DNA from 4 places in the Paenibacillus provencensis genome. Region 1 is predicted to be linked to each of the others. Evidence: riboswitches for the same ligand, from Rfam matches in the RefSeq annotation. Region 1 holds a riboswitch; each other region holds the start of a gene.
What was found. A riboswitch is a leader RNA that binds a small molecule or an ion and turns the genes downstream of it on or off. The one in region 1 is predicted to bind cyclic di-GMP.
Positions count from the first base shown of each region.

Region 2: linked by a shared signal. The riboswitch ahead of ACFQ3J_RS05430 (EAL domain-containing protein) and the one ahead of ACFQ3J_RS10895 (hypothetical protein) in region 1 are both predicted to bind cyclic di-GMP.
Region 3: linked by a shared signal. The riboswitch ahead of ACFQ3J_RS05380 (response regulator transcription factor) and the one ahead of ACFQ3J_RS10895 (hypothetical protein) in region 1 are both predicted to bind cyclic di-GMP.
Region 4: linked by a shared signal. The riboswitch ahead of ACFQ3J_RS12835 (methyl-accepting chemotaxis protein) and the one ahead of ACFQ3J_RS10895 (hypothetical protein) in region 1 are both predicted to bind cyclic di-GMP.

Region 1 covers NZ_JBHTKX010000001.1:2,272,591-2,275,738, reverse strand. The annotation lists gene ade (adenine deaminase) at 1-1,605, shown strand, start outside; cyclic di-GMP riboswitch class I at 1,841-1,932, shown strand; gene ACFQ3J_RS10895 (hypothetical protein) at 1,998-2,891, shown strand; gene ACFQ3J_RS10890 (helix-turn-helix transcriptional regulator) at 2,955-3,148, opposite strand, start outside.
Region 2 covers NZ_JBHTKX010000001.1:1,138,915-1,142,062, reverse strand. The annotation lists gene ACFQ3J_RS05430 (EAL domain-containing protein) at 1-1,570, opposite strand, end outside; cyclic di-GMP riboswitch class I at 1,718-1,804, opposite strand; partial or broken gene ACFQ3J_RS05425 (IS4 family transposase) at 1,988-2,365, opposite strand; gene ACFQ3J_RS05420 (zinc-dependent alcohol dehydrogenase) at 3,053-3,148, shown strand, end outside.
Region 3 covers NZ_JBHTKX010000001.1:1,127,161-1,130,308, reverse strand. The annotation lists gene ACFQ3J_RS05385 (hypothetical protein) at 1-213, opposite strand, end outside; gene ACFQ3J_RS05380 (response regulator transcription factor) at 658-1,362, opposite strand; cyclic di-GMP riboswitch class I at 1,448-1,533, opposite strand; gene ltrA (group II intron reverse transcriptase/maturase) at 1,760-3,148, opposite strand, start outside.
Region 4 covers NZ_JBHTKX010000001.1:2,665,598-2,668,745, forward strand. The annotation lists gene ACFQ3J_RS12835 (methyl-accepting chemotaxis protein) at 1-1,656, opposite strand, end outside; cyclic di-GMP riboswitch class I at 1,823-1,907, opposite strand; gene ACFQ3J_RS12840 (GNAT family N-acetyltransferase) at 2,164-2,658, opposite strand; gene ACFQ3J_RS12845 (GNAT family N-acetyltransferase) at 2,682-3,148, opposite strand, start outside.

The DNA of each region.
Region 1 (3,148 bases):
ACAGAAATTATTGACGCGAGCGGGCAGTATATTGCACCTGGGCTGCTTGATGGTCATTGTCATATTGAGAGCACCCAATTAACCGTAGCGGAATTTGCAAGAGCTGTGCTCCCATTAGGGACGACAGGCGGATTTTTTGATGCGCATGAAATTTCCAACGTACTTGGTCTGAACGGTCTTAAATATATGCTCGAAGAGGCAAGAACTACACCGCTCGCTGCTTATATGCAGGCGCCTTCCTGTGTACCGTCTACAAGTCCTGAGCTGGAAACGACGGGAGCATATATCGGTCCTGATGAGGTAGCTGAAGCATTAAGCTGGGGTAATGACATGATTGGTTTAGGGGAAGTAATGAACTTTCCGGGTGTCGTGTACGGGGAAGAGAAGATGATTGGAGAAATAGAAGCTACGCTGCGTGCGGGTAAAGCGGTTGACGGTCACTTTACTTGGGCAGCTGATGATTGGAGACTGCCTGTATATGCTGCGGCCGGTGTAACAGGAGATCATGAATGTGTGACCAAAGAGGATGTACAGGAAAGAATCCGTCTAGGAATGTACGCCAAGATGAGGCAAGGTTCAGCCTGGCATGACGTAGCAGAAACGATTAAGGCGTCGACTGAGCTGGGACTAGATACAAGACGGATGATGCTTGTTACTGATGATCGCAGTTCAGAATCTCTGCTGAATGAAGGGCATATGAATTACGTTGTACGTCTGGCCATTTCACAGGGAGTCAAACCGGTAACGGCTTTTCAGATGGCAACGATCAATACGGCAGAACGGTTTGGCGTCCAGAGAGATGTCGGTTCAATTATACCAGGTTCAATTGCAGATATTATTCTGCTGGATGGAAGACTCGCTGATGTGAATGTACACACGACTATTGCGGCTGGTCAAGTGGTTGCCCGGGAAGGAAAAATGGTGGCTTCCTGGGATAAGTATCACTATCCTCAAAATGCACTGGGTACTGTTCAATTAAAGGCCGACATTCAAGCGGATCATTTTGTGATCAAGACTCCTGTTCAGGAGGGTGAGCTAAACGCGCGCATTATTCAAGTGACAGAGAACCATGTGGAGACGAAGGAAGTCTTCAAGACAGTCCGAGCAGAATCAGGCCAACTCATCCTTAGTATGGATCAGGATGTATGCAAGATTGCTGTTATTGAACGACATCATAGAACAGGAAACAGGGCAGTAGCTCTTGTTAGTGGAGTAGGCTTTAACCGACCTGCCGCGATTGCCATGACGGTCGCTCATGACAGCCATAATCTGATGGTGATCGGAACAGATGACAATCTAATGGCTGAAGCGGCTAACCGGGTAGTGAGTATGCAAGGCGGAGTGGCCGTCGTAACCGATGAGGGAACGACAGAATTTCCGCTGCCGATTGCAGGCCTTATGTCACCGGAGCCTTTTGAAATCGTAGCTTCGCAGTCTGAAGCCATTAGCGAGGCGCTTCAAGCCTCTGGATGCTGCTTGAATAATGCGTTTATGACGTTGTCATTATTGGCCTTGGTTGTTATACCAGAGCTGCGGCTGTCCGATAAGGGGCTTGTTCGTATTTCTGCAAACGGAATTGAGATCGTTTCTTTGTTTGAGCACTAACAGAAATAACCTATATATTTACTCGTCTAAAATAGGTAAGTAGACATCTGTCTGCTTGCCTATTTTTTCGTTCGAGTGAAATTTAAATAGGTCGGAATCATTAAATAAGCAAAAAGTCCTATAAAATGCTTTCGTATTTCTCCGAAGAATATAAAGTAATACTTTCGTCCTTTGAAAATTATCGAAGCGTAAGACTAAGGTAATTACCTCATGAGACAAAGGGACGTCATTGTATACGAATTGGAGGCAAATTTGCTGAAAAGCAAAGACGCAAAGCCATGGGTCTAAGGTGAGTCTAATGACTTATGATGACAGCCGGTTGCCGATTTATTAATAGAGAACGGGCATGATATAAGGCATCGTTCCTAAAATCGAAGGAGTGTACGTAAGAGATGTGGAAGAAGACAGGTAAAAAAGCGGCGGTACTGTTGGCTGCAGTCATTATGGCAGGATCAATTACAGGGGGAGCAATGGATGTAGAAGCTACAGCCTACTCCAGTAAACAAACAGGAACATGGTTATGGGATACAACACAAATCAAAAGTGAGCCCGACAAAATATTGGATTTTGCAGAAACACAGGGGATCAATGCAATCTATTTGCAAATAAATAGAGATGTGGCTATACCGTATTATAAAGATTTTATCAGCAAGGCTACTGCTGAAGGGATTGAGGTTCAAATTTTGGACGGCAGACCTGCATGGGGTCTATCATCGGGGCGTGAAGGATTAATGAGCTTTGTAGAATGGATAGAAGCGTATCAGAGCGGGGCTGAAGAGAACGAGCGTTTTTCGGGAATACATGTGGATATTGAGCCCCATGTGCTTGCAGAATGGAAGTCAGATCGAGACAGTGTTGTCGCTCAGTGGCAGTCTAATGTATCGTATCTAACGAATGAAGCAAAACGCATGGAGTTGAAGATTACTGCGGATATTCCTTTTTGGCTTGATAATTATACTGTACCTGGTGGGGATATGAAGATCAGCAGCTGGATGATTCGCCAATTTGATGCAGTCGCTGTCATGGCGTATCGGGATACGGCAAATGCCATCTACAATGCAGCAGCCAGCGAACTGAAGGAAGCCTCCGAGCTTGGTAAGAAAGTATCCATCGCCGTTGAAACGAATCGAAGCAATGAAGGGAATTTTATTACCTTCTATGAAGAAGACTGTGATTACATGCGTGCAGAATTGCAAGAGCTTGAGCAAATGGCAAATAAGCATGATTCCTATATCGGAATTTCGGTTCATGATTATGGTAACTGGTCTAAACTAGCGAGCCGTTAATTGTAACAAGGGTGAGTTGGTAAGAACTGTGTGTTCTTACCAACTCACCCTTGTTTTCTTCAATTAGGTTACCGAAATGGGATCCAAAGAGATTTGTTCAAAGAACAGCTTGCGATATTGTGAAGGAGTCATCTTTTTTTGTTTCTTGAACAAAGTAATAAAGTAGCTGAGATTGTCGTAACCAACCTCCATCGCAATATCTACAACCTTATAATTTGTATTTTCCAGCAGCTTGCATGCTCTTTGGATTCTGTAAT
Region 2 (3,148 bases), 1.1 Mb from region 1:
TCTCCCGACCAGTTACTAAGATGCTATCAATCTTACCATCGGACGTTAGAATGGGAGTCCCTATGCCTTCGAGCCAAATGCAGGTCTCGTCCACTTTAACGAATCGCCACTCAAGACGTACCGAAGTCTTGGTGGATATCATTTCATCCCAACGTTCTCTGATGAGTGCAAGATCATCGGGGTGTACCATAGAGAAAGGGTAGTTTCCTTCAAATTGGGAAGCTTCCCCCCCGAACATCCGAATGTGGGATGGCGAAGCGTACTGTAATACACCATTAGTATCCAAGATGGCAATCAGGTCTTGTGAATTCTCCCCAATCAATCGGTATTTTGACTCTTGCTCCACGAGGTATTGTGTGAGAAGAGACGCTTCCCTTTCTTTTTTGATACGATCACTTATATCGACAGCCGAGCCGATTACCTCTGCTACTTGTCTCCCTCTATGGATAGGGCGTAAGGAAGCCAAATACCAAATTCCGTTGTATTGACCTTCATAAGTGACGTTCTCCTCTCCACCCCAAGCTCTTTCGTAATATTGAGACTTCCGTTCAGCATCATTGAGCGGGAGGAATTCATGAGGCTCCTTTCCTACGACTTGTTCGGGTGTTAGACCCATGCGATATAACAATTCACCATCACACAAAGTATGAATAAATTTTCCATCATGCCGAGTCAACTTAAAAGTCATACCTTGCTGGTATCTCAACGTAACTGCTAATTCCTGCTTTGTTTTGTGCAAAGCTTCTTGTAACCATTTTTCTCTGAATAATGCTGAAGGTATTCCATCTCTACTAAAAATCTTCTCTATTTGATGGAATGCCACCAGAAATTCCGATGGCGGCAAAGGTTTGCTAAACAAATAACCTTGCCCTAAATCGCAGAGGTTTTGTTGGAGAAATATCAATTGCTCTTTCGATTCGATTCCTTCAGCAACGACCTCCACATTTAATTCATGCCCCAGAGCAATAATTGCCTTGACAATCGTTGCATCCTTCATGTTCACCAGGCAGTTATTCACAAAACATTGATCAATTTTTATAATGTCAATCGGCAATTCTTTGAAGTTATACAGGGAACTATACCCTATCCCGAAGTCATCCAAACTGATTTTTATACCGAGATTTTTTAATTGTCTTAGAATTGGAACAATTCGGACAATTTCCATCGTCATGTATTCCGTAATTTCAAGCTCCAGATACGATGGAACAAGCCCTGTCTCATGCAAAATATTTTCCACACTTTCCACAAAATCAGGTTGATAAAATTGACGTACAGAGAGGTTGACTGCCATTATAAGTGTTGGGGCACCTGCATCCTGCCATGCCTTGCTCTGAGTACAAGCGGTTCGCAACACCCATTCACCGATGGGGGAAATCAGATTAGTCTCTTCTGCGAGTGGAATAAACTGTGTTGGAGTAAGAAGTCCTTGTTCTGGATGCTCCCATCGGATCAATGCTTCAACGCCTGTGATTTTCCCCGAAGCCAAATCCAATTTTGGCTGATAGTACAGTTGGAACTCTTGACGTTCCAGTGCTTCTCTTAAATCTTTCTCTAATTGTTGAATCCCCATTGTTACCTCCCCCTACTCGTGTTGTTGATGAGACGACAAAGTACCTGTGGTATCGAGGATGAATTTATCGAATTACGGGGGACTATCGCTGTTCTCGCCACTCTAATCCCCAACAAACAGACTAGAGACAACGAAAAAAACGCAACACACGGCAACCTGGCAACCATAACGAACATGCGTATTAGGCCCATGGCTTTGCGTCCCCATCTTTCAATGGGTTTGCCATTTCAATTGTTAATCTTCAACCACATTATGCCATGGTTCGACAATCTTCTGCAATATTCTCTTTGTCCATGAATATTGACTTTGCGAAGATACCAAGTTGATTAGGGTTTCCAATGAGCTTTCGGACAAATGAAGCGCTTTAGCACGGGATTACCGTGCTATCCCTCGCGACAACATTAGCACATAGGTTAACTTTTCGAACATCAAATCGTCGACGATGAAGACGGTATCCCGATCCGCAGAAGTCAGCGCATCCACCTTTTCCACCTTTTTCATGGTGGCCACGCTAAGCGAAGTCAGAAAACGACGCCATGCAAAGCCGGCATGATTGAGAAAGCAATAAACCGCAGCTTTGCCGGCCTTCGAATCGTCCTTGCGGCTTTCAAGCAGGCGAAACCAGTTTTTCTGATGAAATAACAAAACGAAGACGAGTTGGAACAGCCGGGCGCAGCTAAAGCCAAAACGTTTACGGAATCCAGCTTGTTGCAAATGCTGCATGACTTTCAATTCTTGGAACGCTGGCTTTAGTTCGTTAGGCATTTGAATCAATTCGGATGGATGGGATATCATTAGGTAGACACCACCTCTTCGGTTAAAGTGATTGCTCAAAACTTTCACTTAGCAAACGAAGCGGTGTTTTTCTATTAACAAGCCCAGTATCTGATCGCCTTGGAAGCCTGCAACGACATGACTTCAAGACGAATTTCGCTCTGCGAAATTTGGGTTGGTAACCTACAAGTATTGTTAAAGCCATAGAAGAACTAGGTGCAGCTTCGAAGTAAGTTTTGATCTGGTTCGCGAGAATGTCTTTGAGGATTTGGGAAGACAATTTTATATAGTCGCGCGTGAATTTGCTACAGGACCAAAGTTCCGACGGGAAGGCCGTGCACCGTACCTGCACATTCTTCATTGCTTGCTGTTAGTAATGAATGGACATTAGATTTAGTACAAGCAATGCGCGATAATCCAGAATAAAGAGGTAGTGTGGTCAAGTTGTTAACAAAGGGTATTTAGATAGTTTTATTAACTGTGAGCACAAGGATTTATTTAGTGAGGTTTTGTTCTTTGATAACCTTACAAATACCCTTAGTGTTGAATTTACTTTCACGTGAATCTTTCCGTCCTCCGTCTCCTTTCTTGTTCTTAGGCGCTCCGCGACTGTCGAATTTACCGTATATCGAATGTATAATCCTCTCTCCAATTTCATAATAGAAGCATGCATGCAAATTCAAGGCATGTCATAACAGGAGGGCGATTATGAAGGCTGTAACATTCCATGGCATGAAGAACATGCAAGTGACGCAGGTCGCGGATCCGACGATTCAGAAAAAAGACGGGATTATCGTCAGGATC
Region 3 (3,148 bases), 1.1 Mb from region 1:
TTCAGTGATCTCTATCCGATGAATGACCGTACGCAACAATGGTTCTTGTTTTCTTCCATTGCCATGATTCACCCATTCATGCAGAGCCCTCGTTAATCCCGGAATATGCTTAAGCTCTGCCTGCGCATATTCCAACCTTGCTTTCCAATCACTATAGGACATAAGCCATGCTTCCACTTTTTCATAGGGGATGGACTGTTGAGTAAGATTCATCAGACACCCTCCCCAATTCCAAGAAATACTACAACTCTCCTTCCGCAAAACTGCTGAATGAAGTGCAAATCAATCCATGTTAATAAACATAATTCACGCTCCGTTTCTAATTGATACATGACGATCATCCCTTCATTGTTATATTGGGGACAGCCGCATAATTACGTAAGTTAAAGGCACCATCCTCTTCATTTTACGAGAGCCTGTCCCATTTTGATTTACTTCAGACTCCGATTCACGACAACAATCTCCAGCATTCATCTTTTTTCTCTCCACCTCCTTTGGTAAGGGATAATATTCCTATTTTTCCTTAGATCACCCCTTCATTTTACCTATTATTAGTTCGAATGGGGAGGGTGATCTTTTTGTCACCCTCTGCCATGATGATTTTGTCGAAAATCCCCGAATTTTCCCAAAGCTTGTTTCAATTTCAGTCCCATTAAATCACGTAGCATAGTGCTGATCATACAGACCTCTTCGTTTCGCCTTCTCAGCAGCTTCTCGAATGGATCGGGTGTCGAATTTACGAGTGATATGACGAACGTGCGATTTTAGGGTGTTCGAAGTAATGCCAAGTAATTCTCTGATAATTGTCTGTCGATAGCCCAAGCCTATGAGCTGCAAAATTTCTTTTTCCGTAGGTGTGAGCATGCAATGCAATTCTTTTCGCTTTATAAGCTCGATCTCATTACGGATTATCGTCGCGACATCCGCATGGAGAGAGGACTGACGTCGGTGAGCTTCTCTGATCGCAACCGGTATGTCCATATAGTTGGACTTTGTAATATAATTGACCGCTCCGGCAACAACCGCATCGACCATGACTTCCGGATCATGTATCGAAGAAAGGACAATAATCGGTAACTCTTTATTTCTGAGAATCTCGGCTGCGGCGTCCAGCCCGTCTCGTTTGGGCGAATTCAAAATCATTTCCAAGATCATTACGTCTACGTCTAATTGTACACTCGCTCGAATCGCTTCCTCTTTTGTCGAAACGATGTTAGATAAATAAATATCTGGCTCGGATTCAAGCAACATAGCGAGTCGCTGTTGCCAAGCTAGGTCACCATCCGCCAGTAATACTTTGATACTCCTGTTCCTACGGATCATATCTTTTATCTCTACAGAAAAGCTTGTTTGTTTGTTCATAATCGATCACCTCTTTTTATTTTCAAATGACAAAAAGACACGCCCTCTCACTGGCGTGCCTACTTGTCATCTTGGTGTGGTTTGAGAGGGTAACCCGGCGATCATTGCACTAGTGCAGAAGACCCGTGGCTTTGCGTCCCTGTCTTTCGATCAGGTTTGCCTTTTTTCCTAGTCTATTCGACATATTTGTATTGATTTATTTTACCATATTTCAATAGATGCCAAAAAGTTTGCTTGGTGTCACACCTTAGTAACGTATGTTCGAACATAGCGCAACCCTCTTCTTGCCAACATTTTAACGAAAATATACGCTAAGCAATCGAGTAGATAGGGGCGGCAAGCCCCTGACCTCTCACACCACCGTACATGCGGGTCCGCATACGGCGGTTCCTAAAGGTTAACGAATTTCAAGATATCGAGAAGTTAGACTTAACAGCCCTTGGTCGTTCCAATAGTAACGGTTAAGGGCGTTATTTATATTTCGGGACATCTCCCAGCATCCTCGCCGGGAGTTTGCCATCATCCTTGCCGCCCATTCAGGCACACCTAAGGCGCGTAAATTTCGAAGTCGGGTTTTGGGTAGCTTCCATTGTTTCCATAGACACATCCGCAACCTACGCCGAATCCATTCGTCTAGGCGTTCGCAGTGCATCTTCGCGGATGCCAAGCGGAAGTAGCCAATCCATCCCATCAGATAGCGGTTTAGTTCTTTCAACCGGCTTTCCATTGAGATACCCCGCGTTCGCGAGGTTATCCCTCTTACGCGCTCTTTCAGTTGTTCCACTTTCTTCGGTGCGATTCGAATTGTCGCGCTTTTGTTGGTCAGAAAACTGAATCCAAGGAATTTGCGCTTCCAAGGGCGGTCTACTGCGCTTTTGTCCCGATTCACTTTTAGTCTAAGCTTCCCCTCCACAAAACGGACAACCGATTCCATCACGCGCTCGCCTGCGCGTTTGCTTCCGACGAAGATGTTGCAATCGTCCGCATAGCGCACAAACTTCAGTCCTCTTCCCGTCAGTTCTTTGTCCAAATCGTCTAACAGAATGTTTGCTAAGAGCGGGCTGAGCGGTCCGCCTTGCGGCGTTCCTTCCAGCGTCTCTTGCCTCATCCCGTCGACCATGACTCCCGCGTTTAGATAAGCTCGAATAAGCTTCAGGACTCGCTTGTCCGAAACTTTCCTAGCTACTCTTGCCATGAGGATGTCGTGATTTACGCGGTCAAAGAACTTCTCCAAGTCCATGTCCACGACCCAGCGACATCCTTCTTGGATGTAGGTCCGCGCCTGTTTCACTGCGTCATGTGCTCGTTTCCTTGGACGGAATCCGAAACTGTTCGGCGAGAATTGCAGATCGAAGATCGGCGTCATCACTTGCATGAGGGCTTGCTGAATAAAGCGATCCATCACGGTTGGGATACCTAACAGCCGCACCCCGCCTCCGGGTTTGGGGATTTCCACCCGTTTGACTGGCATCGGTCTATACGTACCCGCTTGGAGTTCCCACTTTACGGTTTCCCAGCGTTCCCACAAGTGCGCTTGTAGCTCTGCTACCGTCACTTGGTCTATGCCAGGCGCTCCTCCGTTTTGTTTCACACGCTTATAGGCGTCTCGAAGATTGCTCTCTTCGAGCATCCGCTCCAGCAAGTCGTATTGTCCTTCGCGAGAAGTATGGTCGATTTGTGCCGACGAAGAACTCGGCGCTCCGGCATACCCTGGCGGTTTCACCGTTTCTCTTTGCCGCGAGCTCCCTTGCGGGATATTCTGCTGTCGTTGCTCTTCGCGCGAACG
Region 4 (3,148 bases), 390 kb from region 1:
ACTTCGCTCAATTTGACCGGAGACTGCCGAATTTTTCTCAGCCATATCCGCAAGTGATTTAATCGCAGCCGTAATTTGCTCGGTCTCCGCTACCATCTGCTGTGTAGCTGCAGACACTTCTTGAATTTGGCTTGTGACCGAATCGGTTGAAACCAGGATGCCTTTGAAGATCGAGCCTGTTTCTTTGACGATTTCAATTCCTTTGGCTACATTTTGTTCTCCATCACCAATCGCCTCTACAGCGAGTGCCGTCTCATCCTGAATGTATCCAATCAATTCGGCAATCTGATCTGCTGATTTCTTGGATGCTTCGGACAGCTTCTTCACTTCATCCGCTACAACTGCAAATCCACGTCCCTCTTCACCGGCTCTTGCCGCTTCAATACTTGCATTCAGAGACAACAGGTTCGTCTGAGAAGCAAGCTCTGTAATCACTTGAACGATCTGGCCAATTTCGCCGGAACGCATCTGCAGCTTCTCAATAATATCGACCGAGTTCTTAACCGAACGATTAATTGAGTTCATCTGCTCAATGACCTGATCCACATTCTGATGTCCAACCTCGGATTGCTCCTTCATCTGCAAGGAGATCTCGGACAGCTCGGAAGTATTCCCTGCAATTGTAGTTACACCCGATGAGATTTCTTCGAGCGAAATGACACTCTCCGATATCGACACACTTTGCTTCGCGACACTATCGGACATTTCTTCAATATTTTTCGTAATATCTACGGTATTTTCATTGTTAACTTCAACGGCATTGAACAAGAATTTGGATTGCTCCGCTGATTGCTCAGATACTTTCTTAATTGTAGTAACCAGACTATTGATGTTACTAGCCGTAGTGTTGAATTTCTCGTTGACTTGTCCAAGCTCATCATCACTGGTTCTCAGCTGTACGGTAAAGTCGCCCTTACTCAGCTTATCTAGTGCTCCCATCAGCTCTTTGATTGGCTTGAAGGTCTGTCTAATTGTGATGTATTGCAGTGCCAGAACGACAACTAAGGTAATAAGCAGTGCAAGAAGTGTATAAGTCAGCAGCTCCTGCTTGCCCGTTGCAATCAGACTTGCGTCCACATCAATTCCCATATATGCAAACACTTCGCCAGCTCCATTCACAAATGGATACAGTACCGTAATCCATGTACCGTAATCATCGTTGTAAGCTGCGGTGTAGGCTATTTCCTTGGTTTCGAGCATCTCCTTCACGCCGTCTGCATGAATTTGAGGCTGAGCATACATATCACCCAGGTTCATATCTTCTGCAGCAAAAATCTCCAGAACAGCGGTTGGCAAGGCGATAATTGATGTTTGCGTGCCGCCTTCCAGCTCCGGTCCAAAGATATATCCTTGTGCTACGTTTGGATGTGTCTTGGATAACTCATCGAATACACTTGTGATTTGCTGTTGGATTGGAGAATTCGGATCCGGATTATTTTTCGCTGCTTCCGCATCTTCCACAGATATCTGGCTTCCCAGAGCCTCCATTAATTTTCCGGAATCCGATTGAAGCTGTTTGGTTAATACATTGCCTTGAATAAATTGACTACAGCCAATGACGACAGCACCTGTAATAATGATATAGAAGCTTGTTAATATCATATTTCTAGTAACAATGCTCAGGTTTTTGAAGCTCCATTTTTTTAACTTACTCATGTCTGACATTTCTCTCCCTACTCATCCATATGTAGTTTCTACTTCATCTTGAATCGCATGTTAAACCTTCCATCCTTGATTCTTGGCTCATTCTTCCTCCTTTCTTGCACGGATCGCTTAGTAAACAAAAAAATGAACCTATGGACAAAATAAGGCCATGGCTCATTCAAGCAACTGGCTGACATTTCCTTGCGGAAGTAGTCCCTCTAGCTTTGCGTCACTGCTTTTCAACAGCTTTGCCACGTATTCAATTTACAGATAGTACTTAAGAACTACCTAAGCTTACCACAACTAAAAGTAAACTAGTGTTCACTTTTTCTAATCGGTTTTTTTCACTGTTTTTTTAATACTATAAGACTATATTTCACTTGAAATCTCGATAAAAATTATAAATGATTGTCGAATCATGTTTAGTTAAACGGATGAGGTCCTGATTAATACATTGCTATTTACAATCATACTCATGCATATAGTTCGTCCGCTTATTTCACTTTAGCGAAAGAGGAGTTACTCCTTCTCATACAAGTTAATCTTCCAGCCATTGTCCCAGTGGAGCAGTTTCTTATGTGAATATCCGGTCGCTGCATAGTACTGATTCAGCCTGTCATTCTCTGCCATGCAGTCCAGCCTAATCTGTTTCATTCCTTTACTCCGTATGTAATCCTCGGCCCACAACAGCAGCTCTGTGCCTATTCCTTGACCCGCATGTGATCTGCTGACAGCAAACTTGTGGATGTATCCAGACGATTCTGAATCATCCAGCTCTCCCCAGACAACTGGGTCAGACCAGCAAATGTACAGTGTTCCTACGATGATACCTTCCCTTTTTGCCACAAATAGTTCTAATTCACGATCCATAATCAATTGTTCGGTCATCGCGAGGTTAAATTCATCAGGATGCCACTGGTTGATTCCTTTGGCCTGGATCCAGCTGGCTGCTCCTTTCCACAGATCCAATATTTCTGAACTGTCCGATAATCTTGCAGGGAACACTTCAAGCATTTGCCCTATCCTCACTTTCTGCATTAGTTAATAATAAAGCTCTGAATTCTCTTGCCTTGTTCGTATCTGACCGTAATACTCTCGCTTACAGCCCCAGAGAGTAGTATCCGATTCCAGAACAGTATTGCTGGAAAGTTATTTTGTAATTGATTCAATTCCCATTTCCCTTTAGCTGAAAAGAGGACAGCTCTGGCTGCCTGAGTTCCAACTCCCGCTCTTCTAAATTTACGAAGGATAAAAAAGTGAGCAAGTTTATAGCTCCGATCATCCTCCAATTGCTTTACAAGTACAAAGCCTGCAATCTCTCCATTGGCCTTGATCAGATAAGCATTATAGTCCTCATGATTCTCCCAATATTTATTGAGATCCGATAATATGGGATAAGTACCTTGTTCACTAATTTGCTCGTTTGTAAACTCAGTAAAATCATATATATAGAACTGCACTAAATTCTTTATTACTGGTTTATCTGCCGTCAGTGCCTGTAATA